Regions from separate parts of the Bacillus sp. ISL-75 genome, predicted to be linked through region 1. Evidence: a T-box and tRNA genes for the amino acid it is inferred to sense, from the RefSeq annotation. Region 1 holds a T-box; the other holds one or more tRNA genes.
The links. The T-box of region 1 lies ahead of trpS (tryptophan--tRNA ligase). A T-box ahead of a tRNA ligase gene usually reads a tRNA of that ligase, here a tRNA-Trp.

Region 1 (15,441 bases):
AAATCGATGAAAATCAGGCTCGGTTAAGTAACTTATCATCAATACAAGGTGATCTTCCAGTATTAAAAGTAACAGTAAGAAAGGTAACCCCAATTTCAGCTTCTATCCTGGCACAAATGGAACATGTGCAGCGATTGTATGAAAATCGTTTATAAGGCAATTGGCATACTGTTTGAAAGAATCATGAAATATATGACCATATAAAATAAAGATCCAGATGTGTTGTGGTTTTAAAATTGTCTTTTCATTTATTTGTTGAAAGGTTAGAATAAAATTGGAAAAAGCAGTCATAGAATTATTTTCCTTTGTTCTATAAATTAATAATGTAAAGGAAACGTGTTATAGAAATGGCAACAGTACGAAGGAGATGCATGAAATGATAAACCGTTTCGGAATCATACTTTTATGCCTTTTTTTGCTTGGGGCCTGCGGAGAGACAAAATCTACAGGTAAAATAAAAAAGGTTGGATTGTTAGTACCTGAAACGGTCAATGACCAAGTATGGGGGACGAAGGGCTTTAAAGGTTTGTTAAAAATACAGTCAAAATTTGATGTGGATGTGTTTTATAAAGAAGGAATTAATTCAGAAGCAGTTGTCGAACGTGCAGTAGAAGAGTTTGACCAAAAAGGGGTAAATCTAATATTCGGCCATGGGTCTGAATATGCTGAATACTTTAATAATCTTTCTAAAGATTATCCTGATATCCATTTTATTAGTTTTAATGGTGATGCTAAAAACAAAAACACAACTAGTCTGAATTTTAAAGCACACGCGATGGGTTTTTTTGGAGGAATGGTTGCTGCACATATGTCAAAAGCACAAAATGTCGGTGTTATAGCCGCTTATGAATGGCAGCCAGAGATTGAGGGCTTCTATCAGGGGACTATGGCTGAAAATAAAAACACGAAAGTTAGTATAGAATATGTTGGAAATTGGGATGATGAAATAAAAGCAGTTCAATTAGCAAATGACATGATGGAAAAGGGAATTGATGTGATTTATCCTGCAGGTGACGGGTTTAATGTGCCAGTAATAGAAACAGTAAAGGAACACGGCATGTATGCAATCGGTTACGTTTCGGACCAATCTGATTTAGGTGAATCTACGGTATTAACAAGTACCATACAGCAGGTAGATATTTTATATGAAAAGGTTGCAGATCTATACAATAAAGGGGAACTAAAAACAGGTAACCTTTCCTATGATTTTCAAGACAATGTTATTTCACTTGGTAAATTTAGTCCTCATGTAAACAAAGAATTCATTCAGGAGATAAACAATCAAATTGAAGATTATAAAAAAACAGGAAACTTGCCAAAATGAAAAATTGAAGGAGTACATATGAACAGTCAAGATAAAACATTTCAATTTATGCAGATCGCGATGAAATACTTACCAGAAGCAAAGGAACAATTGGACACGGCTGGTGTGGAATTATCAATGGAATTAATCGAGCCATTCATGAATCTTTTTACAAAGGTCATGCAAGAAGCATATGAACTCGGTCTAGCTGAAGGTCGAAAAGAAATATAAAGAGAAAGTAAGCTCTCGTAATAGGGAGCTTATTTATTTGTTTGGCTATGTTAAGGATTATTGTTGATTTTATAGCCAAGTTGATTGGAGCGATGCGCCTCGAGCGGAAATCATCTGCCAAGTTTAATTGAGTCATTTTTTTATTGGAATATACTTAAGCGAAGAGAGAAATAAGAAGAAACAGTTGCTTAAAATAGGTTTTATTTGATAAAATTAGTACCAAGTCATAATAATTGATATTAACTTTAGGATATAGAGAATCTTGCGAAAAAAAAGGAGTTGGATCTTGTGAAAGCAGGTATTGTAGGGATTGGCAGGTATTTACCAGAGAAAATTGTCACCAATAAGGATTTAGAAAAAATAATGGATACCTCTGATGAATGGATTCGTACAATGACAGGTATCGAAGAAAGAAGAATTGCTGCCGATGATGTTAATACATCTGATATGGCATTTGAAGCAGCAAAACAGGCCATTCAAGATGCCGGAATTACCGCTGAAGAGATTGATTTAATTTTGGTAGCTACCGTTACACCTGATACTCCTTTTCCATCGGTTGCCTGCAGAATTCAAGAAAGGCTGGGGGCAAAAAAGGCGGCAGCGATGGATGTCAGTGCAGCATGTGCTGGCTTTATGTACGGAATTGTGACAGCGAAACAATTCATTGAAACCGAAGTTTATAAATATGTCCTAGTCGTTGGCGTGGAAAAGCTTTCGAAAGTTACCGACTGGAGTGACCGCAATACTGCAGTATTGTTTGGGGACGGCGCTGGTGCCACCATTATTGGACCTGTTTCAGAAAATCGCGGAATCCTTTCCTTTGAGCTTGGAGCAGATGGTACTGGATCAAAACACCTTTACCAGGATGAATATATTATTATGAATGGTAGAGAAGTGTTCAAATTTGCTGTAAGGCAAATGGGGGAAAGCTGTATCAATGTTCTCGAAAAAGCAGGTTTAACAAAGGATGATGTTGATTTCCTTATTCCTCATCAGGCCAATATTCGTATTATGGAAGCATCTAGACAAAGATTAGAGCTGCCAGTCGAAAAAATGTCCAAAACGATTAATAAATATGGTAATACTTCTGCTGCATCGATTCCAATTTCGATTGTGGAAGATGTAGAAGAGGGAAGAATTAAAGATGATGACCTCATTGTCATGGTTGGCTTCGGAGGAGGCTTAACTTGGGGAGCAATTGCAATTAGATGGGGAAAATAAAGAGATTTTTTTTGATAAATAACCATACGAAACAAGATACGAAATGAAGGAGATAGATAATATGGAAAAGCGCAGGGTCGTTGTAACAGGCGTAGGTGCAGTAACGCCACTTGGAAATGATGCTGAAACAACATGGAAGCACATATTAGAAGGTAAATCAGGGATTGGGCCATTGACAAGAGTTAATGCAGATGAATATCCTGCAAAAGTTGCCGCAGAATCTACTGATTTTAACCCAGAAGCCTTTATGGATAGAAAAGATGCACGCAAAATGGACCGTTTTACACAATTTGCAGTTGCATCGGCATTAATGGCAGTAAAAGATGCTAATTTAACTATTAATGAAGATAACTCCCATCGTGTTGGAGTATGGATTGGTTCTGGCATCGGCGGAATGGAAACATTTGAACAGCAATACGAAATATTTCAGAAGAGAGGCTACAAGCGTGTAAGCCCATTCTTTGTACCAATGTTGATTCCTGATATGGCAACAGGACAGGTTTCAATTATACTTGGGGCAAGAGGCTTCAATTCTTGTACAGTAACTGCCTGTGCAACAGGAACTAATTCCATAGGTGATGCCTTTAAAGTAATTCAACGCGGCGATGCAGATGCAATGGTGACCGGCGGAGCGGAAGCACCAATTACAAAAATGTCTGTCGCAGGCTTCTGCGCGAATACGGCTCTTTCAACAAATCCAGACCCGAAGACAGCTAGCAGACCATTCGATAAAAACCGCGATGGCTTTGTTATAGGTGAAGGTGCCGGGATCATTGTTCTGGAGGAACTTGATCATGCATTAGCACGTGGTGCTAAAATCTATGCCGAAATTATTGGTTATGGGGCAACTGGTGATGCCTATCATATAACTGCACCAGCACCTGGTGGTGAAGGTGGTGCCCGTGCAATGAAAATGGCTATTAATGATGGCGGATTAAATCCTGAGGAAATTGATTATGTAAATGCCCACGGGACTAGTACTGACTATAATGACAAGTTTGAAACCCTTGCGGTGAAGGAAGTATTTGGCGAACATGCATATAAATTAGCAATCAGTTCAACTAAATCTATGACAGGACACCTTCTAGGTGCAGCAGGTGGTGTAGAAGCGATTTTCACTGTTTTAGCAATAAGAGACAGCATCCTTCCTCCAACTATGAATTATGAAACACCTGACCCTGAATGTGACTTAGATTATGTAGTCAATAAAGCACGTTCGAAAGAAATTAAAGCAGCCATGAGTAATTCGCTAGGCTTTGGCGGCCACAACGCAACGATTGTTTTCAAAAAATATGAATAAGTAAAAAATTCGGCCGGAGATGATTTCTGGTCGAATTTTTTTTGAGAAATAATAATAATACCTCAGAAATACATGAACCACTTTTGTTACGTTTAATAAACTGATCAGAGGGTGAGTGAAGTTAAATGGGGTGAAGTAATGGGAATCATTCGAACAGAGCAATGGTTAGAGGAGGAGATTGACAGACCCGTTAAGATTTGTGAAAGATTAGAGCCATATTTTAAAAAACAAACCGCAAAGGAAATTTATAATCAATTGATGGATTTTGGGATGTATCGGCCGTCTAGGGCCGCAAGGAACAATCTTGTTCAGATGAAGGAACAAAAAGCATGGGATAAAGTAGAGCGTCTATTTAATAAATATAAACATAAATGGAATGGCCCTGACATACCAATTTTTCTCTTTCCAGTAGCACAGTCAGGAGGTTTTTTTATCAGAGAAGTTAAAAGCAAGGCTGGTGTTTCGTTCCCTGATAAAATGTTTCTTTTTCTCTCTACTTATGATGACCCAAAAGAAGTAGAGGCACTTTTGATTCATGAATACCACCACGTCTGCCGGCTTAGGTTGTTAGATAAAAGGCTGGAAGACTATACTTTGCTTGATTCCATTATCATAGAAGGACTGGCAGAATATGCAGTTTTAAAAAATTGTGGACGGGAATATTTAGCTCCATGGTGCCGTATGTATAAAGAAAAGGAGTTATTAAATTTTTGGGAGAAATATTTGAAAGAACAGCTAAACACAAAAAAACATGAAAAGAAACACGATGAATTACTTTATGGGGGAGGAAGACTGCCAAATCTTTTAGGTTATGCTGCAGGATATCATTTGATTGAACATTTTTACAAAAACAATAATTATTCTACAAAACTATCTTTTATAAATCCTGCAATAAAATATCTAGAATACTATAATAAAACCTTCGAAAAAAGCCAGTGAAATAAGGCTTTTTTTAATGATGAAATAACATATATTAGAAATTGTGCAAAAAAATCTTGCAATTGTAACAATTCTGTAATAGAATTTTATTGAATATATAGAATAAACTGAATAATTTAAAAAAAGTTGGAAGGTGTACTATGAGCGCAAAAAAATCGCTGCACAAAGAGGCACCATTGCTTGAAGTGAAAAATTTACAGACCGCTTTTGATATTGACGGAACTGATTATAATGCAGTAGAAAATGTTTCGTTCAATGTAATGCCAGGGAAAATTATCGGTATTGTTGGAGAATCTGGTTGTGGTAAGTCTGTTTTGAGCCTTTCGATTATGAAGTTACTCCCGAAAGGAAGTGGAAAAATAAAATCAGGTGAAGTCATTTTTGATGGAGTAAATCTTGAGAAAATGTCCGAATCACAAATCAATAAAATCCGTGGGAAAGACGTCTCCATGATTTTCCAAGAACCAATGACCTCATTAAATCCAGTCTTTACAATAGGATATCAACTCCAAGAAGTCCTTTTCAACCATACAAAGATAACTAAAAAAGAGGCTCGGTTAAAATCTATCGCTTTATTGAAAAGTGTTGGAATCTCTCGACCAGAAAAACTCGTTGATGAATATCCGCACCAATTATCAGGCGGGATGAGACAACGCGTCATGATCGCCATTGCCATTGCTTGTCAGCCCAGATTATTAATTGCTGATGAACCAACCACTGCCCTCGATGTTACCGTTCAAGCCCAAATTCTCGAACTTTTAAAAGATATACAAGCCGTAAATGATATGTCTGTTATTTTGATCACACATGATTTGGGTGTAATTGCTGAAATGTGTGACGAAGTAATGGTGATGTATGCTGGAAGGATTGTAGAACGTACCGATGTGGATACACTTTTCCATAATCCTAAACATCCATATACAAGTTTGCTCTTAGGGGCAATCCCGAAAATGGATGGACAAGAAGAACGGTTAAGTTCGATTAAAGGTATCGTCCCATCGCTTATAAATATGCCGAAAACTGGCTGCCGTTTTGCCCATCGATGTCCAAACGCCATGACTGAATGCACTAAAATTACCCCTTTGCTTGAAGATGTTGAACAAGGCCATGAGGTTGCCTGTTTGCTCTTTGAAACTAGCAAGCCAAGAGAAGGGGTGAAAAAATGAGTACCATTTATATACATAAAAAGGAAGCCCATTCTTCCTCTCAATCTGAAAATCTATTAGAGATTAAAAATCTTAAAACCTATTACCCAGTCAAAGGTGGGTTCTTCAAGCGCACTATTGGAAATGTAAAAGCGGTAGATAATATCTCTTTTGAGATAAAAAAAGGAGAAACTCTTGGACTAGTAGGTGAATCCGGATGTGGCAAATCTACGGCAGGGAGAACCATTCTTCGTTTACTTAAACCAACGGGGGGACAAATTCTCTTTAATGGAAAAGACATTACCAAAGTAACTGGTAAATCACTTCGAGAGATTCGCAAAGATATGCAGATGGTCTTTCAGGATCCCTATGCTTCCTTGAATCCCATGCAAATGGTTGGAGATATAATTGCAGAGCCCATTTATAATTTTTCAAAAAAAGATAAAGCTGAGTTAAAACGGGAAGTCATGGATTTGTTAGATAAAGTAGGCTTGCCGCCCGATGCCTATTACAAGTATGCCCATGAATTTTCTGGGGGACAGCGCCAAAGAATTGGAATAGCAAGAGCTCTAGCATTAAAACCCAAATTAATTATTGCCGATGAACCGGTTTCAGCACTAGACGTATCTGTCCAATCACAGGTATTAAACCTGTTAAAGGACTTACAGGAAGAATTTGATCTTACTTTTCTTTTCATTGCGCATGACTTAAGTGTTGTTAAACACATGAGTGACCGAATAGGTGTTATGTACCTAGGGAATATGGTTGAGGTTTCGGATAAAGACAACCTATACGCTGAACCTCTCCATCCATATACACAGGCATTAATTTCAGCTATTCCAACTCCAGATCCCAGGGTGAAAAAGGAGCGGGTCATATTAAAAGGTGATGTGCCAAGCCCTATCAATCCTCCATCTGGATGCACATTCCATCCGCGATGCCCACTGGCTATGGAGGAATGCTCTAAAAGTAAGCCAGTATTAAAGGAGGTGAAGCCCTCTCATCGAGTAGCTTGCCACCTTTACTAGAAAAGTGAAAGTGCCTAGGGGCTGGAGCTAGTCTGTTGCAAAAGGATAAATATAAAACAATTAGGGGGGAAACAAATGAAGAAGAGAAGTATGCTTATGTTAGCAGCATTAATGCTGGTTCTGTCCGCATTTTTAGCAGCTTGCAGCGGCGGTGAAAAAGCGGGTACTAAGAAAAATGAAAATGAAGGTAAAAGCGGCGAAACAGCCGGAAAACCACAGGATGGCGGCACACTAGTCTATGCATTGGATTCAGCACCTGAAGGTAAATTCAACTATTCTTTTTATGGTACACAAACTGATGCATATGTAATTGATTTCTTTGATGAAAACTTAATTGATTATGATGAGAACTTAAAGGCACAACCACATATTGCCTCATGGAAAACAGCAGACAATAAAGTTTTTGACTTCGAAATCAAACAAGGTGTTAAATGGCACAACGGGGACGAATTATCAGTTAAGGACTGGGAATTCGCTTTGAAAGTTGTTGCTGACAAGGATTATGAAGGTCCGCGCTTTGATAACGTAAGAAACATTGTGGGTGCACAAGATTATCATGATGGTAAAGCAAAGGAAATCGCTGGTATTAAAGTAGTCGACGATTACCACATTCAAATTACATTCGATAAGGCCCGTGTAAACAACTTGGATAATCTTTGGACATACCCTATGAACCGTACTGCATTTAAAGGAATTGCTGTAAAAGATATGATGGGGTCTGAACAGGTTCGTACAAAGCCAGTTGGTTTAGGACCATTTAAAGTTTCTAAAATTATCCCCGGTGAATCAGTTGAAATGGAGCGCTTTGATGATTACTTCGGAGGCAAACCGCATATCGAAAAAGTCGTTGTTAAAGTGATCGACCCATCTCTTTCTGTAGGAGAACTTAAAAACGGAACGCTTGATATGACTTCTTTCCATCCTAGTATTATTGATCAAGTTAAAGCGCTTGATAATGTAAACGCAGTAACTTATCCTGGCGTAAGCTATTACTACGTTGGTTTCAGATTAGGTACTTGGGATGGCAAGAAAAATGTCATGAACGAACCAAAATATCAAGAGAAAAAGCTTCGTGAAGCAATGTATTATGCAATCAATCGTGAGGAATGGGTTAAGGCGTTCTTCTTTGGTGTAGGTAAGCCTGTAAACCGTCCAATCCCGACAAACCATTGGATTGCAGCACCTAATAAAGATTTAGAGCAATACAAATATGATCCGGAAAAAGCTAAATCACTATTAGATGAAGCAGGCTACAAAGACGTTGATGGCGATGGATTCCGTGAAGATCCAAACGGTAAGAAATTCGTTGTAAACTTCAGCCACTATGCAACAGATAACCCAACTTTTGAATCTCGTGCCAAAGCAATGACTCAATATTGGGAAGCTGTTGGATTGAAAACTAAATTAACGATGACTGACGTAAATCTTTACTATGAAATGCTTGAAAAAGCGGACAAATCAATGGAAGTATTCTTCGGAGGCTGGTCAACTGGTGCAGATCCAGATCCAACTCCACTTTGGGGCTCAAAAGCACTTTGGAACTATCCACGCTGGGTAAATGAGGACAGTGATAAATTGTTGGATCAAGCACTTGATATCAGTGTTGTTGGAACAGATAACGAAAAACGTAAGGATCTTTATGTACAATGGCAAAAACTATTCATGCAAGATCTTCCCGCATTACCAATTGCTGAACTAGAAGAAACAATGGCTGTTAGCAAGCGAGTTCAGGAAGTTAAATTTGACGTATCTGGTATGAACCGTCCAAATGAATGGTGGATAAAACAATAGTACAGTTTTCTAAAAAGTTAATACAATTTGTTTAAGGGCTTACTAATACTGACAACTCAATTTTGAACTTCAAATGGGAGAAGGCTTTGCTTCTCCCATTTGAACAAATTAGGCGAGATATACAGCTTGTGGTTACCAAAGCTTATAGACAAGGAGAATGCACATGTTGAAATATGCATTTCGTAGAATATTGGGAATGATTCCAATGTTACTCCTTACTTCCATAGTAGTGTTTTCCTTGGCAAAATTAATGCCGGGGGATTCTCTTAGTGGAGAGATTGATCCAAGAAATACAAATCCAGAATACATCGCAGAAATGCGTGAGAAATTGGGATACAATGATCCGATGCCTCAGCAGTATTTCCGTTGGATTAGTGGTTTCGTGGAGGGGGATTTTGGGAAATCAACACGATTCAAAATTGCTGTATCTGAGGTTATTGGAGAACGTCTCCCTAACACCATACTATTAGGCCTTTCAGCTATCTTAATAACCTACGTCCTTGCATTTTTTATGGGTTCATATGCAGGTCGAAAGCCGTATACCTTAATGGATAACCTAATAGGAGGATTAAACTACATAGGCTTGGCCATTCCATCCTTTATTGCAGGGGTATTCGCCATCTTTTTCTTTTCATTTAAGTTAGGCTGGTTTCCATCCAATGGCTCAGTAGACATTGGTGTTACAGATGGAACCTTAGAATGGTGGCTAAGCCGTTTTCACCATGTTTTTTTACCAGCTATCGTACTTGGATTATTAAGTACAGCAAGTTATACGCAATTTTTACGTAACGATATTATTGAAAATAGCCGTAAAGATTATGTTCGTACTGCTCGTGCAAAAGGGACTCCGGAAAGTAAAATCTACAATGTTCATATTTTAAGAAACTCAATTATCCCACTTATAACCTTTTTAGGCTTTGATATTGTTGCCATTATTAGTGGTGCTATTATCACCGAGACGATTTTTACATATCCAGGTCTTGGACAATTATTCCTGCAGTCTGTCGGGACAAGAGATTATCCAGTATTAATGACATTGACCATGTTTTTCTCTTTCTTAACACTTATCGGCAATTTAGTAGCAGATGTATTATATGGTGTTGTAGATCCGAGAATTAGGCTAGATTAGGGGGAGAAAAAATGAAAGCCGTAACACAATACGAAAAAAATGTTATCGTAACACCCCCGAAAAAAAGTTTATCTCCTTTTGCCATTGCTCGGAAGAAATTTGTAAAAAATAAATTAGCAATGGTCAGCTTTACCTTTTTATTAATTGTTACTATTGTTTCGATACTAGCTCCTTTTATTACAACTGCAGATATTACGAGAATTAATATTGGCCAAATGTCGTTAGAACCATCGGGTGATCATTGGCTTGGAACTGATAAAGCCGGTCGGGATGTTTTTACGAGATTACTCTATGGGGGCCGCATATCGTTATTAGTTGGAATGAGTTGTACATTATTTGTCATTTTACTTGGAACATTGATCGGCTCTATTTCAGGTTATTTTGGTGGAACAGTAGATAGTATATTAATGAGATTTACAGATTTTATCTTAAACTTTCCATTTCTAGTATTTGTAATAGTCCTTAATGCCATTCTTTTTGGAAAAGTAAATGGTTTATGGGTATTAATCGGCACCATTAGCTTGTTAAGCTGGGGGGGAATCGCCCGGATTGTCCGTAGTAAAATCCTCGCTGAAAAAGAAAATGAATATATTACGGCTGCTATTTCAATTGGTTGTTCACCAGCCAAAGTAATTATGAAACATCTATTACCAAACATTTTATCTACCATTATCGTGCAAGCGACGATTACATTTGCGACAATGATTGTCGCTGAAACAGGATTAAGTTTTCTTGGCTTTGGTGTGCCTCAGGAAATTCCAAGTTGGGGAAATATGTTGAATTCGGCAAACGAGCCGGATGTTCTCCAATTTAAGCTTTGGATATGGGTACCGCCGGCATTAATTATAACGATTACTATTTTATCGATAAACTTTATCGGAGAAGGATTAAAGGATGCTTTCAATCCAAAATCAAAAAGATAAAATCTGCCATTAATGTGGTGGATTTTTTTGTTATTCTCTTCATTCTGGAATAACCAATATCATTTACCCATATAAATTAAGATATATAATAGGACAGGTTCTAAAAAGGTAGGTCAATCATTCAAATTGGAGCAAAATATATATAAAGGAATAATTTAACTAAGGTCTGCCCATACTGATTTACAAACAGTTTCTTGAAGTGAGGGGTTGTAAAATGTTGTATCTTCATGATGTATGGGTAAATTGGTTTGAAGGGGAAGAAAACGGTTATAATGTATGTCACTTTCATGAATGGCGTAAGGATGACGGGGTGGAACTGTTAGATCAGGTACCACTGATAAAAGTTGAGGCTGTTTTGTTTAAGTACATTGAAAACGATTTGTCAGAATTACCTCAACAACTTCTAGATGATATTTATCAGAAAGCCTATTTAAGAAAAAACCATGAAAGAGTTCAACTTGACTATTGCTTCGTGGTAACTGATGGAATTGGGATCTTAGCAATTGATACCATAGGCTATAATATCCCGATTCGAAAAAGTCGGTTAATTCCTAGACAAGAGCAATTGGTGTACGAAATGATTGCTCAACACGAGGCAACTAAATATCATTTTTATGAGCAGGAAAAAATGAAGGACTATCATATTCTCTCACCTGAACCAGAACTAATGAGAGGTTTAACAAGAAAAGAGCGTCAATTAAAACAACTGTTATTTATGGCTTTAGATCAATTGCTCTCATCTAGTAATGAAGCAGAAGTTAGATATTGGTATACCGAATGGTGCCCGGAGCATTATTCAACCATTCAAGAATTAAATTTTGAAGCTGCATGGGAACAATTGTTTGAGGAAACAAAGTATGGGTGGTCTAAGCGACATGAGACATTTTGTGAAAATTTAATAAAAGGACAGCCGTTTTTTGAAAAGCTTTGGGAAATGGAGCACGGTCCGAAAGTAAATTAAAAGCCTGACCCAAAAGATATGTATTCCATATCTTTTGTGGGTCAGGCTTTTTTTGTTATCTTTTTTTTCTACCAAGTCCCATTGCATTTTCCATTTTTTTAAGGGTTTTAGATGCCACTAGATTTGCCTTTTCTGCACCTTCATCTAGAATCCGGTCGAGTTCTGATGATTCGAGTAAATCATAGTATTTTTCTTGGATAGGCTGAAAGAAATTTACGACGACATCTGCTAAATCGCCTTTAAAATCACCATATCCTTTCCCTTCATACATTCCTTCAATTTCTGTTATTGATTTACCACCTAGGATAGAATAAATCGATAATAAGTTAGATATACCAGGTTTGTTTAATTTATCGAATTTAACAATTCCTTCTGAATCGGTGACAGCACTCTTAATTTTCTTCTCAATCTGTTTCGGGTCATCTAATGGTGTAATAATTGCCTTTTTATTTGGATCTGATTTGCTCATTTTTTTTGTTGGTTCTTGTAATGACATAATTCTAGCACCAATTTTAGGAATACTAATCTCAGGGATAGTTAATACGTCCCTATATTTTTTATTAAATCTTTCAGCTAAATCCCGTGTTAATTCTAAATGTTGCTTTTGATCTTCACCTACTGGTACAAGATTCGTGTTATATAAGAGGATATCTGCAGCCATGAGTGGCGGGTAAGTTAAAAGACTTGCCTGCACAGCCTCTTTACCAGTAGATTTATCCTTAAATTGTGTCATTCTTTCAAGTTCACCAATATAGGCAACACATTGCATAATCCATCCTGCCTGTGCGTGAGCAGGGACCTCTGATTGGATAAATAAAGTAGCTTTTTCTGGATCAATTCCAACTGCTAGATACAATGCCGCTAAACTTCGAATATTTTTGCGAAGTGTTATTGGATCCTGTGGAACCGTAACGGCATGCTGGTCAACGATACAAAAGAAACAATTGTATTCGTTTTGCATTTCAACAAACTGCTTTAATGCTCCGATATAGTTACCAAGTGTTATTGTTCCACTCGGCTGAATACCAGAAAAAATCGTTTTCATGATTAATTTCCTCCTAAAAATATATAAAAAAAACCATTCATCCCCATAAAACTAATAGGGACGAATGGTTCCGCGGTACCACCCTAAATTACTCAATAAAGAGTCACTCAATTCCACAATCATCCACAATGACGATCGGGAGTCCTTTTAACGCAAGGAAAACGTCAAATCCTACTTTTATATGTTCAGACAGAGGCTCCAAAGTCCATTCCGTATTTATTCGTGTTTGTTTACACCACCCACAAACTCTCTGAAACGAAGGAAAATACGTACTACTCTTTATCATAGCCTGTTAAGCAACTATACAATTGTTCTTATTATAAATGAACTGTATATTTAATTTCAAGTCCGTAAAAAATAATATAGGCAGCAGGAGATTAGCATCAGGAGACCGTTAGCTAATCCATGAAATAGAAGGGATGATTTATTGAATGTAATGAGCTCAGATAAGGCAGGAATATCTTCGAACTTTCTATTATTTTGCCCTCTTGAAAAAGCCAAATTAAATGATTTACCAATGACATCGTAAAAGCCAGAATTTATCGTATAAAGTAGTAAGAAAGTAAGAAGGAGCAAAGAAGAAACATAAAACGATATATCGATATAATTTAATAAAGAAAATCCTTTTTTTGAAAGTGAAGAAATTATTAGTATAAGCAACTGTGTTAGTGCCAATATTAAAAGTCTTTTCCTTAATCTGTAATTCACAGTATAACCTCCAAAACATAGATTTAATAAGGGTAGACACTTAATATTATACAAAAAAATTATTATAAGTGTAAATTATAACACAGGAATTTGTAACGAATACGTAACGAATGTTTCAATACTGTAAATAAAATTGTAAAAAATAATGTACAATTAATTTAAAATATGTATAATAGAGAATGTAGTAATTTTTCAGAATAATAGAAAAGGGAGGTCTACAAGTGAAGAAATCAAAACTTTCACTACTTTTAGTTCTATCACTAGTTCTAAGCATGTTTCTAGCAGCATGTTCAGGCGGAGACAAGAATGAAGGAAAAGAGAAGAATGAAGGCAATAATAATGCTGGCACTGAGGAAACAACTTTAGCAGATGAACAAGTTCTTAATGTTCTTGAAACTGCAGAAATTCCATCTATGGACAGCGTAATGTCTCAAGACGTATTAAGCTTCACAATGTTAAATGCTACAAACGAAGGTTTATATCGTTTAGATCCCGACCAAAAAGTTATCCCTGGCGTTGCTGAGGCTGCACCAACATACAATGACGACAAAACTGTTATCACAATTAAACTAAAACAAAATACAAAATGGTCAAACGGTGACCCAGTTACTGCTCATGATTTTGTGTTTGCATGGCAACGTGCAATTGATCCGAAAGTTGCTGCTCCCTATGGCGCATACTTCATGGAAGGCAAAATCAAAAATGCATCTGAAATTGTTGCTGGTAAAGCGAAAATAGAAGATTTAGGTATTAAAGCATTAGATGATTATACTGTCGAAATCACTTTAGTGAGAGCGCTTCCATATATCGAATCTTACTTAACATTCCCATTGTTCTACCCACAAAACAAAAAGTTTGTTGAAGCAGAAGGCGCTAACTATGCGAAAGATGCTACTCACCTACTTTACAATGGTCCATTTAAAATGACTAAGTGGGATGGCCCAACTGGAACTGAATGGGTATTAGAAAAGAATGCTGATTACGTTAATGCTAAAGACGTTACTTTAGAGAAAATCAACTTTAACGTTTCTAAAGACCCACAAGCTTCTGCAAACGCATATACTGCAGGCGAAGCTGATATCACAGGGAAGCTTGCACAAGCTGCGATTCTTTCTCAATTTGAAGGACAAAAAGATTTACTACGCTACCAAGAGCCATCTATCTGGTGGTTAAAAATGAACGAAAAGAATAAAGCATTGAAAAATGTTAACATCCGTAAAGCGATTGCTTTATCTGTTGACAAAAAAGCTTTAACAGAAGATGTATTAGCAAACGGATCTATCCCTGCTGATTTCCTTGTACCAAAAGGTTTCTCATTCTTAGATGGTAAAGATTTCCGTGATACTCCTGGAACTTACCTAAGCACTAACAAAGAAGAAGCTAAAAAGCTTTGGGAAAAAGGTCTTAAAGAAACAGGCCTTAAAGAAGTAGCATTTACTTATGTTGGTCAAGATACTGAAACTTCAAAATTAACTGACGCTTTCGTTAAAGACCAATTAGAGAAAAACTTACCTGGATTAAAAATTACTGTCGAGGCTGTACCATTCAAAATTCGTATTGCTCGTGAAGACGCTCAAGATTACGATCTATTAATGGGTGGTTGGGGACCTGACTACGCTGACCCTATGACATACATGGATCTATGGGTTACTGGCGGCGGACAAAACCACATGGATTATAGTAATCCAGAATTTGATAAGTTAATTAAATCAGCTAG
Region 2 (15,441 bases), on a different contig from region 1:
TGGTGTACCAGTTGTTCTGCCAAGGGCATCGCTGGGTAGCTATGTGCGGACGGGATAAGTGCTGAAAGCATCTAAGCATGAAGCCCCCCTCAAGATGAGATTTCCCATAGCGCAAGCTAGTAAGAACCCTGAAAGATGATCAGGTTGATAGGTCAGAGGTGGAAGCGTGGTAACATGTGGAGCTGACTGATACTAATCGTTCGAGGACTTAACCAATTTTTAAGGCATACTCGTTTTTACAAACTTCTTCTGCATTATCTAGTTTTGAGGGAATGATTCCTCTAAAAAAATAGTCTGGCAGCAATGGCGAGAAGGTCACACCCGTTCCCATACCGAACACGGAAGTTAAGCTTCTCAGCGCCGATGGTAGTTGGGACACGCGTCCCTGTGAGAGTAGGACGTTGCCAGGCGGTATATATGGAGGATTAGCTCAGCTGGGAGAGCATCTGCCTTACAAGCAGAGGGTCGGCGGTTCGAGCCCGTCATCCTCCACCATTTTTCTTTTACTATGCGGGTGTGGCGGAATTGGCAGACGCACCAGACTTAGGATCTGGCGCCGCAAGGCGTGGGGGTTCGACTCCCTTCACCCGCACCATAGTTTTATGCGTTAGAAAAAAACATCCATATATGCGGAAGTAGTTCAGTGGTAGAACATCACCTTGCCAAGGTGGGGGTCGCGGGTTCGAATCCCGTCTTCCGCTCCAAATATTTAGCCGGGGTGGCGGAACTGGCAGACGCACAGGACTTAAAATCCTGCGGTAGGTGACTACCGTACCGGTTCGATTCCGGTCCTCGGCACCATGTTTTATCGAAGGTAATTTAACACATCAAATTAGCGCCCAGTTCGTCATATTATCGGGAAGTAGCTCAGCTTGGTAGAGCACTTGGTTTGGGACCAAGGGGTCGCAGGTTCGAATCCTGTCTTCCCGACCATTCTTTATTCAGAATATTTTGGGGCCTTAGCTCAGCTGGGAGAGCGCCTGCTTTGCACGCAGGAGGTCAGCGGTTCGATCCCGCTAGGCTCCACCTTAATAATATTATTTTTTTGGCGGTGTAGCTCAGCTGGCTAGAGCGCTCGGTTCATACCCGAAAGGTCGGGGGTTCGACTCCCTTCGCCGCTACCAAAATACTATTATATGATTTTCTTTTTCCATGGAGGAATACCCAAGTTTGGCTGAAGGGATCGGTCTTGAAAACCGACAGGCGGGTAACACCGCGCGGGGGTTCGAATCCCTCTTCCTCCTCCAGTTTTATTATTTTTTATATGTGGAGGGGTAGCGAAGTGGCTAAACGCGGCGGACTGTAAATCCGCTCCCTCCGGGTTCGGCGGTTCGAATCCGTCCCCCTCCACCATGTTTAGGGGCATAGTTTAAAGGTAGAACTAAGGTCTCCAAAACCTTCAGTGTGGGTTCAATTCCTACTGCCCCTGTCAAAAAGGCACAAAAAAATTCCTAGTATATACTTGGAATTTTTTTGTGCCTTTTTTTATATTTTCACTTTTTTATTGTCTCTGCTAGTTTATGTTTGAACCTTCAACCCATGGTGTCCTCAATGAACATACTATGAGGACAAATTTTGAATTTTGCTTAGTATTTTTGTCCTCATGAACACACCATGAGGACAAATTTGAATTTTGCTTAGCATTTCTGTCCTCATGAATACACCATGAGGACAAATTTTGTATTGTGTTTAGCATTTTTGTCCTCATGAACATACCATGAGGACAAATTTTGAATTTTGCTTAGCATTTTTGTCCTCATGAAAAGCTTACCACCTTATGAAGACAAGAATGGCTTTCTTTTTGGAACCCCTTTCTCGTCGATACCGGCGGGGTTTCTTATTTACTTTAAAAAAAATAGTTTAATATTTTGTAAAAAAATATAAAACTTATTGTTTCGGTTTATAAGATAATGTAATATACTATATATAAATAAGTATAACACATTTACAATGAATCTATTGAATATAACATATTTAATGTAGATAAGGGGGTGGTAATTATTAAATTATCTAAACGTCAGAATGAAATCCTCCAGATTGTTAAACAGAACGGGCCCATTACAGGAAAAGACATCGCAGAGAAGCTTTCATTAACAAGAGCTGCACTAAGACCCGATCTTGCCATTTTAACGATGTCAGGTAACTTAGATGCAAGGCCGCGAGTAGGTTATTTTTTTAATGAAAGCTTTGAAGCAAAGCAACAGGCTAAAAGGTTTATCCACCAAAAGGTAACGGATTATAAAGCCCATCCAATTGTAGTTGAGAAATCAACCTCCGTGTATGATGCGATCGTGCAGCTCTTTTTAGAGGATGTGGGCACACTTTATGCGGTTGATACAAAAGGACATCTAGCAGGGGTTGTTTCCCGTAAGGATTTGCTCAGAGCATCACTAGGAAATCAAAATCTAAATGAATTGCCTGTCAGTGTCATCATGACTAGAATGCCAAATATTATTACAATTAATCCTGAAGAGACCTTGCTCGAAGCAGCCAAAAAGATGATCCATAATCGCATTGACTCTTTGCCAGTTGTTAAGGAAATAGAGGAGCAAAAGAGTACATATTTGCTGGTAGGAAGAATCACCAAAACCACCATTACGCGGGCATATTTAGAAATCATGGAAAACAATTCATACTAAGGAGAGTGGCTGCCATTTTGGTACAGAAAGAAGTTGTCTATGTTGTATCTGACTCAGTAGGTGAAACAGCTGAGTTTGTAGTAAAAGCAGTGGCAACACAATTTAATGGCGGGCAGGTAGAAATTCGCCGTAATTCCTATGTGGATGATTTTGAAGATATTGAAGATATCATTTTACTAGCAAAAAAGGGACGTACGATTATTGCCTATACGATCGTTATTCCATCATTAAAAGAGTATTTAGATCGACGTGCAAAAGAAGAGAGCATTTTTGCTGTAGATTTACTAAGTCCGTTGATGAATGCGTTTGAAACAAGCTTCAATAAACAGCCGCATCATCGACCTGGATTGATGAGAAAATTGGACGAAGAATACTTCAGGAAAATTGAAGCAATTGAATTTGCCGTTAAGTATGATGATGGGCGTGATCCGAGAGGAATCATAAAGGCGGATATTGTTCTAGTCGGAATCTCACGTACATCGAAGACACCTTTGTCTATGTACTTAGCACATAAACGCTTTAAAGTGGCCAATGTTCCTTTGGTTCCAGAGGTGCCGCCGCCAGATGAATTATTCGAAATACCCCGTAAGAATTGTATTGGATTAATAATATCACCAGATAAATTAAACGAAATTCGCAAGGAACGTCTAAAGGCTTTAGGGTTAGCCTCACAGGCTAACTATGCAAGCTTTGGGAGAATTCTTGAGGAGCTTGATCATGCTGAAAAAGTAATGAAGCGCTTAGGCTGTCCTGTTATTGATGTATCAAATAAAGCTGTTGAAGAAACAGCTGGCTTAATTTTAGACGTGTTAAAAAAAGAGAGGAGCTACTAATAATGGAAAAATTCGTTTATTTATTTCATGAAGGAAATGGCAATATGAAGGGGTTACTTGGGGGAAAAGGGGCAAACCTAGCGGAAATGACGCGTATTGGTCTTCCAGTTCCGTATGGCTTTACAATCACTACACAGGCCTGCAATGCATTCTATGAAGCTAGCAAAACCATTCCAACCTTTGTTGAAGTCCAGACTTTAGAGGCTCTTACCCGTCTAGAAGAAAAAATGGGCAAAAAGCTTGGCGACCCAAAAAATCCTTTGCTCGTTTCCGTACGTTCCGGTTCTGTTTTCTCCATGCCTGGCATGATGGATACCATCTTGAATCTTGGAATGAACGATGAAACCGTTATCGGAGTAGCAGAATTAACCAATAATCCACGGTTTGCTTATGATTCCTACCGTCGTTTCATACAGATGTTTAGTAATGTTGTACTAGATATCGATACCTACTATTTTGAACAATTATTAGAAGAAATACGCGAGGAAAAAGGCTATACCTCTGACCCAGAAATGAGTGCTGATGACTGGAAAGAAGTGATTATTGGCTATAAAGGTATAGTCAAAAAGCATAAACGAAAGGATTTCCCGCAAGATCCAAAAGAGCAGCTATTCCTTGCGATTCATGCAGTCTTTAACTCTTGGAATAATCAGCGTGCGATTGTCTACCGTCGCCTTAACAAAATTGCTGACCATTTAGGAACAGCTGTAAATATTCAAAGTATGGTGTTTGGCAACATGGGAAATGATTCAGGCACAGGTGTGGCATTCACAAGAAATCCATCGACTGGTGAGCATGTCCTTTACGGTGAATACTTAATCAATGCCCAAGGGGAAGATGTTGTGGCAGGGATTCGTACTCCACAGCCAATCGCTACTTTAAAAGATGAAATGCCAGGAGTATATAAGCAATTCACTGATACTTGCAAGCGCTTGGAACAGCATTACGAAGAAATGCAAGATATCGAATTTACGGTTGAAGGTGGTAAGTTATTTATCTTGCAAACCCGTAATGGAAAAAGAACGGCGCAAGCAGCGATTCGAATCGCCGTGGAAATGGTCGAAGAAGGAATCATTGATAAAAAGACGGCATTGCTACGTGTTGACCCAGAACAATTAGATCAACTGCTGCATCGCCGGATTGACGACAAATTTGAGAAGAGAGTTTTAGCAAAAGGCTTGCCAGCATCACCAGGTGCAGCGACAGGTCAAGTCGTGTTTAATGCCGATGAAGCGGAGCAATTAAACAATGATGGAAAAAAAGTAATTCTTGTTCGTCCTGAAACCACTCCAGATGATATCCATGGTATCGTTGCATCGCAAGCAATTTTGACTAGCCGTGGCGGCATGACAAGCCACGCTGCAGTAGTCGCTCGTGGGATGGGGAAAGCGTGTATTTGCGGATGTGAAGCATTAAAGATAGATCTGAAAGCTAAACAATTTACAATTGGTGAGACAGTTATTAATTATGGAGATATCATAACGATTGATGGCTCTACTGGTGAAATTATGCTTGGGGAGATTCCAATGATTGACCCAGAACTATCGGATGAGTTCCAAATGTTGCTTGCATGGGCAGACCAAGAGCGTAAATTAGGGGTCCGTGCCAATGCAGATAACCCAGAAGATGCAAAAAAGGCATTTGAATTTGGCGCAGGCGGAATTGGCTTATGCCGAACTGAACATATGTTTATGGATTTAAAACGGATTCCAACCGTGCAAAAAATGATTCTTGCTGAAACTTATAATGAGAGAATGGAAGCTTTGAACCAGTTATTGCCAATGCAGCAAGGGGACTTTGAAGGAATCTTCGAAGCTATGCAAGGATTACCTGTAACTATCCGTTTACTTGATCCACCATTACATGAATTCTTACCGGATAAAGAGGAACTGTTAGTGGAAGTAACGAAGCTTCAGATTTTAGATCCACAATCACCAGAATTGAAGAAAAAAGAGCAATTGCTGAAAAAGGTCCGCCAATTAGATGAGTTTAACCCAATGCTTGGCCACCGTGGTTGCCGTCTTGGGATGATTTACCCAGAGATTTATGAAATGCAAGCAAAAGCAATTTTCTATGCAGCAGCTAAGCTCGCTGACAAAGGCATCGAAGTGCAACCAGAAATCATGATTCCTTTGGTCGGTCATGTGAATGAATTAAAGGATATGCGTAAATTAGTGATTGATGCAGCATTTCTTGTTCAAGAAGAAACCGGAAAAAGCTTCAAGTACACGATTGGAACTATGATTGAAATCCCGCGTGCTGCTTTAACTGCAGATAAAATTGCCGAGGAAGCTGACTTCTTTTCGTTTGGGACCAATGATTTAACACAAACAACATTTGGTTACAGCCGTGATGATGCGGAAGGCAAGTTCCTGCAAGCTTACATTGAAAATAAAGTGCTTCCGGATAATCCGTTTGCTGTCCTTGATCAAGAAGGCGTTGGTAAGCTAGTTGAAACAGGCGTGAAGCTTGGCCGTGGAACAAAACCGTCCTTAAAAACAGGTATTTGCGGCGAGCATGGCGGAGAAAAGAGCTCGATTGAATTCTGCTACAAAACCGGCCTAGATTATGTCAGTTGTTCACCATACCGCGTACCACTAGCACGTTTGGCTGCAGCACAAGCAACCATTCGACATGAGCAAAATAAACAAGAAGTTTTTACAACAGCATAAAGGAAGAACAAGGGATGTTGCAGTATGCACCATCCCTTTTTTATTGTGATGTAATTGGATAGACGCCCATTTTATGCAAATACTATAAAAAATTATTTGAAAGGGGACTTACAATGGGGGCTATTGAACGCAGCGGTTATCGATTTGTACCAGAATTTAGTGTCATTCAACAAAATGGGGCCATTCATGTATATAATCAGGATAACTTCATCGAGGAAATTAAATTCCACTTCTCAGGGAAGTTTCCTGAACTGGATCAAATCGAAGACCTGGTGGATCAATATTGCAGCCAGCATCAACTTTAAAACCGAATGCTTGTTCGGTTTTTTGTTTTGTGATAGAATGGACTTAACAAAACATTTTCTAGAAAAGGAGGGAAATAAATGAATAAAATAACCACTATATACCCTCAAGCGATAGAACATACAAAATTGAAAGTGTATGAAGATATTAACCATTATTTCGAAACGAAAGAAACACTGCCAACCTTTGAACAATACCTAACTGACAGAAATCATTATGTTGAGCAAATTTGGACCAATGTTTGGCTAAATAAGTCGACCAATGATGTTCCAAGGAATGAAAAAAAGCAATATTTAACTGATAAAGGCTTCGAGGTACAGGGAATCGACAAAAAACTAATCAATAAGTTATTTAGGGATGAAATGCGAACCTATCATGTCTTTGATACGATGGGGTGGGTTCATGAAACATTTTCAGGTAAAGAAGAAGAGTGGGAGAAACAGTATCGGGAGGCGAAGGTTAATTTTATAAAACGAGAAGGACAAAAACAGCTCGAAGAACAGAAGCAAGTGATCAGAAGTGAGATTGAAGATGCCGCTGTTGGGATCTTGGAAGAACAATATGAGCTGTTTTATTTATATGTTCGTTACTTCGTTGCCATACAACTAGTGGCTGACCTACAAAATAATGTAAAGTTTCAATCGGTTGATACCTTTGCATTAGAAGAAAAATTAGTGGATGAAGGCCATTTTAACCCCTCAGCCTATACAACTGTTGCCACCTTTTTTGAAGAACTGACAGGGGATATCCATAAAACTTTGAATTGGGGCAGGAGTTTTTATGAATATCAAACCTATTTTTTCGTTTATGAAAGCTTAATTGCTGACTATTTGTCTGAGCTTATTCCGGAAAAAATATTAGAGCAGCTTTCTGAAAAACTTAAGGATGATTTTCATGAAACCTTTCTTGAGAAACTATCGTCGTCCTTCGTAAAGGGCAGCATTGCTCAGGTTCTTTATGATGTCGAGGGTTATTTTATTGAGGATATCCAAGCTGAATACCTGTCGGACTTAATACGTTTGGCAGAATTACCTTTTGATGCAAAGGTTCATAAAGAAATTTTTGAAAAAGACTTCCAAGCGCGCGAGGAAAAACAAAAAGAAGCGCAAGAAGAACTCGAGCGGAAAAAAGCAGAAGAAGAGCGAATGATGAAGGAAATCTTTGCAACGGAATACGACCCTTCGTTACAACGTCAGGTCCGTTATGTCTTGCACATCGGCGAAACCAATACAGGGAAAACCCATCATGCGCTCGAAAGAATGAAAGATGCTTATAGCGGGTTATATTTAGCGCCGCTTCGATTATTAGCACTTGAGGTATTTGATAAATTAAACGCTGAGGGGACGCCGTGTTCCTTAAAAACTGGGGAAGAGGAAAAAATCACCCCAGGTGCAAATCATACTTCCTGCACCGTGGAAATGTTTCACGAAAAAGAGTTTTATGAAATAATCGTCATTGATGAAGCACAAATGATTACAGATAAAGATCGTGGTTTTTCATGGTATAAGGCAATCACGAAAGCTAATGCAGAGGAAGTCCATATCATAGGCAGCAGGAATTCAAAAACCATGCTGCTCCAGCTTTTAGGTAATTCCAATATCGAAGTTCATGAATACAGCCGTGATACTCCTCTTGAGGTTGAAACGAAGGAGTTTCATATTAAACACATTAAAAAAGGCGATGCGCTGATTTGTTTCTCACGAAGGCGCGTACTTGAAACCGCCTCACGACTGCAAAATGACGGACATACTGTCAGCATGATCTACGGCAGCATGCCGCCAGAAACAAGAAAAAAGCAAATTCAGCAATTCAACACTGGAAAAACAAAAGTCATCGTTGCTACAGATGCGATTGGAATGGGCTTAAATCTGCCGATTCGACGGATTGTTTTTTTAGAAAATGATAAGTTTGATGGGACTAGACGACGACTGCTGACATCACAAGAAGTGAAGCAAATTGCTGGACGTGCAGGTCGAAAAGGTATTTACAATATTGGCAAAGTAGCCTTTACTAGTGATATCAGAAAAATGAGAAACTTGCTTTTGCAGGAGGATGAGCCTGTTCATACATTTGCAATTGCACCAACCAATTCAGTTTTTGAACGCTTTCAACGGTATTATCACGACTTAGGTACATTTTTTGAATTATGGGGGAAATTTGAAAGTCCAAACGGAACGAAAAAAGCTGCTCTTGCCGAGGAAAAGTCGTTGTATCAAATGGTAGCAGGTACTGAAATTGAAGCACGTTTATCCTTAATGGACCTTTATGGATTTTTACATCTTCCTTTTTCAAAAAATGAGCCAGTATTAACGAAGCAATGGGAAGAAAAAATGTATGCTATTATCCATGGGAGAGAACTCCCAGAACCGATTGTAAAGGAACGAAGCTTGGAGGAATTAGAACTCAGTTACAAAGCAATTGGTCTCCATCTTTTATTTTTATATCGATTAGGGGAGCGAACGACAGCAATCTATTGGGAGCGGCTAAGAGAAGAGGTCAGCGATAAAGTGCAGGACCGCTTAAAGACGGATATAAATAAATTCGTTAAAAAATGCAAAACCTGCGGAAAGAAGCTGCCATGGGATCATTCGTTTCCGACTTGTGAGGCCTGTTATGCAGCGAAGACTAGAAGATATCGATATGATGAATATTAAGAATAACCCGGTGTTCTAACCTTAGGAACCCGGGTTATTCTTCAATTAAAACCAAATTAATGTAAATATGTTAAAATAAAACTCTGATAATTCATTCCATGAAAGTGAAGTGAAAAAGAATGCAACTATCATTAACAGTAAGAGGCCCTGGTGTTGAAGCGGTTTCTTACCTTATAGCTAAAAATCCGAATAATCTATATGAGCGTGGAGAGAAAGGGTTGACTGTCCGTCTGGTCTACCCGACTTTTTCAAGCGAGGAAGTACAGTTTTTGGTCTATGTTAAAACGGATCCAATTGACCTAGTGAAAAACTCACCTGATTCTTTTGATATTACCCATTACATAAATGACCGCGAGTTTGCGGCAAGCAGTATTTTTGTTTCCTCGATTCGTAAAGCGCTGGGGACTGCACTGAATGGGAAACCAGCAGAGGAATATGCTTCATGGGTCGAGCATTCCTTTGAAATGGAATTAACCTTTGGGCCGATTGCTACTGATTTGAGCATTAGGGAACTTGAATCGTTATTTGCTCCAATGGGTTACACCATCAAGATGGAATACGGGGAAAGTTTTATTCGCGAAAAAAGCTCTGCCCGATTTATAACCTTGTTAGGGAAACAAACGCTCCAGAATGCACTTAAACATATTTCGATTTTAATTCCCGTTATTGATAACTATAAGCATTATTTTATTGACGAAAGAGAATTGGAAAAGTTGGACCGCTACGGGGAAGGATGGTTAGAGGAACATCCACAAAAGGCGCTGATTTTAAAACGTTCGTTACGGTTTCAAAAGGTGATCTCTCAGTCAAGATTCTATGAAAAAGAGACGAAAACCGAGGAGAAGCATGAACCTCCGAAAATCCGTTTAAATGACCTTCGTTACGAAGCGATTATTAAAAATATTGAGGCCCTGCCAAAAAAAGCCACTATTGTTGACTTTGGTGCTGGTGAAGGGAAGTTATCTGTTCAGCTTGGATTTATTAAAGGGGTGCAAGAGATAATTTCTGTTGAACCATCGAATAAAGCTCGGTTAAAGGCATTGGAACGATTCGACTATGCAAAGGCGAAACGTGGATTTGTAGAACCCAAGTCCTTAGCAGGATCGTTATTTTATTATGATGAACGGTTGAGTAACAAGGATGTCATGGTTTTATGTGAAGTGATTGAACATATTGATGAATACCGGTTAACAAGGGTATTCGAGACGATTTTTAAAGACTATCGACCAGAAGTGTTGATCGTGACCACGCCTAACCAAGAATACAATGTTGTCTATGATATGAATGAGGAAATGAGACACCACGATCATCGCTTTGAATGGACAAGGGCTCAGCTTCACCAAAAAGTGGAAGATTTGACAAAAATCTATCCATACCAAGTAAGTTATAAAGGCATCGGTGAAGAAAACCAACTATACGGGCATCCTACTCAAATGGTTATTTTCAGAAGGGAGGAGGGATGATGGCGAAAATTAATTTGCCTCATGCGGGTATCGTTTTACTTGTAGGCCCGTCCAATTCGGGTAAAACGACTTTAATAAATCAATTAATGCAAGAACAACAGATTTATGCATCGGAAGTAGTAAGTTCCGATCAGTTCCGTGTTTTAGTTAGCGATGCTGAATTTATTGATTGGAATCGGCGACCTAAATATGAAGCAGATGCTCTTTTTAATGAATACCAACAAATTTCAAAAGAAGCTTTTGAAGCGATGGATTATATCATTGCCAAACGTTGCCGCCTCAATAAATTAACCTTTATCGATGCTACTCATTTACGTGATTACGAACGTGAAAAATACCTGCAAATGGCAAAGAGGTATCATGTTCCGGCCATTGCAATCGTGCTGAATTTGGCAGAAACTGAATTACTCAGACGTGACTTAGAGAGGGATTTCCCAAGAGGTAAAAACCGTATCAAGCAGCAATACCAACATTTCAAGAAGACGATTCGCTCCATTAAAAAGGAGGGCTTTCGGCGATGCTACATATTCGGTGAAGAAGAATTGCAAGTCTTAAATGTGAATCGACTTGGTAATCCATTACTAATTGATGTTGGCAATGGCATTGATTTTATTGGGGATATTCACGGTTGCTTTGAAGAGTTTAGCGAAATCTTGTCAAAGCTTGGTTATATAGAAAATGAAGAGGGTTATTTTATCCATCCAGAAGGACGGAAAATCCTTTCCCTTGGAGATGTGATGAGTAGGGGACCTCGTTCGATCGAGACGCTGCAATTTTTTCAAAAGCATGTGGCAGCAGGACTTGCCTATATGATTGACAGTAATCATGGTTGGAAAATCGCCCGCTGGCTTGACGGTAAGAATGTTACGCTTGCTCATGGTGATGAAAATGTAAAGGCTGAATTTGATGATTATGAAGGTAAATTTGGTAAAGATGAGGCCGATCGTTTAAAGGAACAAATAAGAGACATGCTGTTAGAGGCTAAATCACATTACATTATCCAGAAAAATGGAGTCAACGTCGCTGTTGCAGTCCATGCAGGAATCAAAGACCATTATATCGGCAAAGAATCGCCGCGCATTTCCGATTTCTGTCGGTACGGAGACTCGGATGGCCTTGACGAAAACGGCAAACCCGTCCGAAAAGATTGGTCAATTGCTCATCAGTCCAGCGAACTTATTCTCTGGGGGCATGATCCTAGGACGCAGCCATTATTGGTTAATAACACCCTCAATATTGACCAAGGAGTCGTTTTTGGTGGCAACCTAACGGCATATTGTTTTCCGGAAAGGAAATTTGTTTCTGTCAAAGCGAAAGCCGATTTTGCAAATGTGTCGGACAATCCATTAAAGGTATTGGAAAGTAAAAGGCTGGCACCGCCCAATATCGCAAAATTTTTAGAAGGATATTCGGTATTAACGGAACTATATGGGGAGATTGCAATTTATGCGGATAGTACGAAATCAGCACTGGATGACCTTTCCCATTACACATTGCCGCTTGAGGAGATTGTCTATCTTCCGCCTACGATGAGCCCGACACCGAAACCATCGAGTTTAGCAGGATACTTAGAGCATCCGATTGAAGCATTTGAATACTATCAGGCGAATGGTGTTGACACGATGGTTGTCGAGAAAAAGCATATGGGCAGCCGCGGCATTTTGTTTCTTTTTAAAAATAAAGAAATCGCTAAAGAGTATATCGGCAGGGAAACATTAGGTTCGATATACACGCGGACTGGCCGGGCCTTTTTCAAAAAGGAACTGGAAGAACAAATATTACAAGTATTAAATATTGACTTGAGTGGTTATTTTGAAAAATACAACACTGATTTTGTCCTGATGGACGCTGAGATCCTTCCGTGGAATTTAAAAGCAAAAGAATTAATTATGAATCAATATGCTCATGTTGGTGAGATGGCATTGCTTGATCGCAGTAAATTACAGGAACAGTTGAAAAAAGCTTTGGATAACGGTAAGGATGTTTCAAGTTGGCTTGAGGAAACGGATGAAAAGATACGCAATGCCCAAGTGTTTAACGAAGTGTATCAAAAGTATTGCTGGGAAACGGAAGGATTAGCAGGTATTCAAATTGCCCCTTTTCATACACTTGCTCACAGTAATGAAACCTTTTTCGATAAACCGCACAAGTGGCATATGGAGAAAAACAAAGAATTCAGCGTCCTATCAAATTTGTTCTTGGAAACGGAATATCGAATTGTTAACGATGAAGACTCCATGAAATCGGCCATAAAGTGGTGGGAAGAAATGACGGAGGATGGACATGAAGGCTTTGTTGTGAAACCGGAGTCTTATGTGGCACGACATAAAGGTAAGCTCCTCCAGCCGGCCATTAAAGTAAGAGGTCGAAAATATTTGCATATCATCTATGGCATCGATTATTTACAACCAGAAAATCTGGCCCGTCTTAAGCAGCGAAATGCAGGTAAGAAACAACGAAATGCTTTAAAGGAATTTGCCTTAGGTGTGGAAGCGGTGAATCGTTTTATTAGAAGAGAGTCATTGGAGCGCTACCATGAATGTGTATTAGGGGTGCTGGCGCTGGAATCGGATCCGATTGACCCGCGACTATAGGTTTAGGAAAACGAACTTGTCAGTCGGCAAGTTCGTTTTTCTATTGTAATAACTTATCATCTTTCGCCCATATGATAGTAATGAAGGAGTGTGAGAAGATGGCTGTTCATGTTGTTATCGCAGGTGAAAATTTGTGGGCAATATCCACGAGGTACGGGGTTTCAATTCAAACGATTGTAGAGCTAAATGGGTTACCTTCAGCAAGTTCCATCGTCCCGGGTCTTGCACTTTATCTTCCGGATGTCTTGTCTCCACTCCGCTACTATCAAATTAAAGCAGGCGATCACATCTGGCAGCTGGCTCAACAATTTAGGGTCGATCCTTCGGTTATTCTCGCTGCAAATCCAGGGATTAATCCTAACCTGCTCGTAATCGGCCAAATCATAAATGTTCCCACTCCAATAAGATTATCTCTCGAAACACTAGGGTTTTTAGTGCCAGCATCTGAAAGTGCAAACCTTTCCACAATCAATAGTTTAGCTAACCAATTAACCTATTTAGCGATTGTCGCTTATACGTTTACAGAGGAAGGCTATGCGTTTAATGTGAGCGAGGATGCAGCCCTGGTTGCAAGAAGTAATCAATTGAAGATCATCCCATTATTGATGGTCCGAAATCTTATCGGAAATGATTTCAGCGCGGAGTTGGCAGGGCGTGTCCTGGAAAATCCAACCTATCGGGGAAATTTGGTAGCGAGCTTGGTCAACTTAACCAGGCAAAGAGGGTTCGGTGGCGTCAGTATCGACTTTGAATTTATTCCACCGGCTAGACGAAATGATTTCAATTTATTTTTAACAGAATTAAAGCGCAGCTTAGACGGGCTTATTTTACAAGTAAATGTTCACGCCAAAACAGCTGATATTCCAACGAATCGAATCATTGGTGCTTATGATTATGCGTCGATTGGCAAGGTGGCTGATATCGTGGCGGTGATGACCATGGATTATGGCTACCCGGGGGGGCCGCCCGAGCCGATTGCCCCGATTCCGTGGCTGGAGCAAGTGATTCAATACTCGGTGACACAAATTAATTCTCGTAAACTGCAAATCGCCGTGGCGTTATATGGGTATGACAAGGTTGTTGGTACGAATGCAACCCAAGCCTTATCGGTACTTGCTGCTCAAAATAAAGCGATATCACTGCCTGAGAACATCGAGTTTGATATCACGGCTAGGGCACCTTGGTTTCGCTACTGGCAGGGTAGTGAGGAGCATGTGGTATGGTTTGAAGATATTAGGAGTTTTATAGAAAAGTATAGGTTAATTGATATGTATCAATTAGCTGGGACGACTTTTTGGCAAATAAGTTTGCCGGCACCGCAGAATTGGGATTATCTTAGTAAAAATATCCATGTGGTGAAGAGAATCGTATAAAATTACACTTTATTTTTGACAGTGTAGCGGGTGAATTTTGTTTTTGTGCCATTTTGAAGGGGGGTTGTGCCATTTTGGGATAGTTTTGTGTCATTTTCACCAGTTTTTGTGCCATTTTCAATGGGTTTTGTGCATTTAGACAAAAATTGGGATTTGCGGTTGTCCAATAAAAAAACATCTATGATATTATTTGTTATTTTCGGACAAACTCTAAGGAAAAAGGAAAGGCTGGAACCAAAGCTTGATTAACAGACTTAAATATTACACCCTCATCTTCATTACGGTGCTTGCCGCATCCGTTCCTTCTATAAAAGTAAACGCCATGTACGGCTACGAAAAAATGACCCAGCAGATTAATCAACTAATAAATAACGAACCTGCGTTAAAAGGAGCAATTGCAGGCATAAGCATCCGTACCGCTGCGGAAGGAAAAATCATTTATGCCCACCAAGGCGACGTCCGCCTAAGACCTGCTTCCAATATGAAACTATTAACAGCTGCTGCCGCCCTTACTATCCTCGGAGAAGACCACACCTTCACGACGGAGTTACATACGGATGGCACGGTAAAAAAGAAAACTCTAAACGGAAATCTATATTTAAAAGGGAAGGGAGATCCAACTTTATTAAAATCTGATTTTGATAAAATGGCTGAGGATATTCAGAAGCGCGGCATCAAAAAGATTAAAGGGAATCTTGTAGGAGACGATTCCTGGTATGATAGTGTCCGCTATTCGCTCGACCTGCCTTGGAGCGACGAAACAACCCATTATGGGGCACAGATTTCGGCACTCACCGCCTCACCAACGAAGGATTTTGATGCCGGATCGATCAAAGTCGAGGTGGTGCCTGGTACGAAAAATGGGGACAAGACTACAGTGAAAATAACCCCAAAAACCAACTTTCTAAAA

Region 2: it encodes a tRNA-Trp, which carries the amino acid that the T-box ahead of trpS (tryptophan--tRNA ligase) is inferred to sense. The anticodon was not compared.

The regions. Positions count from the first base shown of each region.
Region 1 covers NZ_JAGGQX010000052.1:45,529-60,969, forward strand. Annotated here, with positions in the region: gene J7E63_RS20375 (Rossmann-fold NAD(P)-binding domain-containing protein) at 1-155, shown strand, start outside; gene J7E63_RS20380 (BMP family ABC transporter substrate-binding protein) at 377-1,324, shown strand; gene J7E63_RS20385 (ComZ family protein) at 1,343-1,534, shown strand; gene J7E63_RS20390 (beta-ketoacyl-ACP synthase III) at 1,823-2,755, shown strand; gene fabF (beta-ketoacyl-ACP synthase II) at 2,817-4,055, shown strand; gene J7E63_RS20400 (DUF2268 domain-containing putative Zn-dependent protease) at 4,368-4,994, shown strand; gene J7E63_RS20405 (ABC transporter ATP-binding protein) at 5,135-6,160, shown strand; gene J7E63_RS20410 (ABC transporter ATP-binding protein) at 6,157-7,167, shown strand; gene opp4A (oligopeptide ABC transporter substrate-binding protein) at 7,243-8,958, shown strand; gene opp4B (oligopeptide ABC transporter permease) at 9,122-10,087, shown strand; gene opp4C (oligopeptide ABC transporter permease) at 10,099-11,010, shown strand; gene J7E63_RS20430 (YjbA family protein) at 11,225-11,971, shown strand; gene trpS (tryptophan--tRNA ligase) at 12,027-13,019, opposite strand; T-box leader at 13,070-13,311, opposite strand; gene J7E63_RS20445 (peptide ABC transporter substrate-binding protein) at 13,946-15,441, shown strand, end outside.
Region 2 covers NZ_JAGGQX010000070.1:62-15,502, forward strand. Annotated here, with positions in the region: partial or broken rRNA gene J7E63_RS25460 (23S ribosomal RNA) at 1-216, shown strand, start outside; rRNA gene rrf (5S ribosomal RNA) at 294-410, shown strand; tRNA gene J7E63_RS25470 (tRNA-Val) at 420-495, shown strand; tRNA gene J7E63_RS25475 (tRNA-Leu) at 511-595, shown strand; tRNA gene J7E63_RS25480 (tRNA-Gly) at 630-704, shown strand; tRNA gene J7E63_RS25485 (tRNA-Leu) at 713-801, shown strand; tRNA gene J7E63_RS25490 (tRNA-Pro) at 857-933, shown strand; tRNA gene J7E63_RS25495 (tRNA-Ala) at 954-1,026, shown strand; tRNA gene J7E63_RS25500 (tRNA-Met) at 1,048-1,124, shown strand; tRNA gene J7E63_RS25505 (tRNA-Ser) at 1,155-1,247, shown strand; tRNA gene J7E63_RS25510 (tRNA-Tyr) at 1,269-1,353, shown strand; tRNA gene J7E63_RS25515 (tRNA-Trp) at 1,359-1,429, shown strand; gene ccpN (transcriptional regulator CcpN) at 1,998-2,639, shown strand; gene J7E63_RS25525 (pyruvate, water dikinase regulatory protein) at 2,657-3,472, shown strand; gene ppdK (pyruvate, phosphate dikinase) at 3,475-6,144, shown strand; gene J7E63_RS25535 (YbxH family protein) at 6,258-6,449, shown strand; gene J7E63_RS25540 (DEAD/DEAH box helicase) at 6,528-9,101, shown strand; gene J7E63_RS25545 (methyltransferase domain-containing protein) at 9,221-10,564, shown strand; gene J7E63_RS25550 (polynucleotide kinase-phosphatase) at 10,564-13,158, shown strand; gene J7E63_RS25555 (LysM peptidoglycan-binding domain-containing protein) at 13,257-14,531, shown strand; gene J7E63_RS25560 (hypothetical protein) at 14,598-14,780, shown strand; gene dacB (D-alanyl-D-alanine carboxypeptidase/D-alanyl-D-alanine endopeptidase) at 14,773-15,441, shown strand, end outside.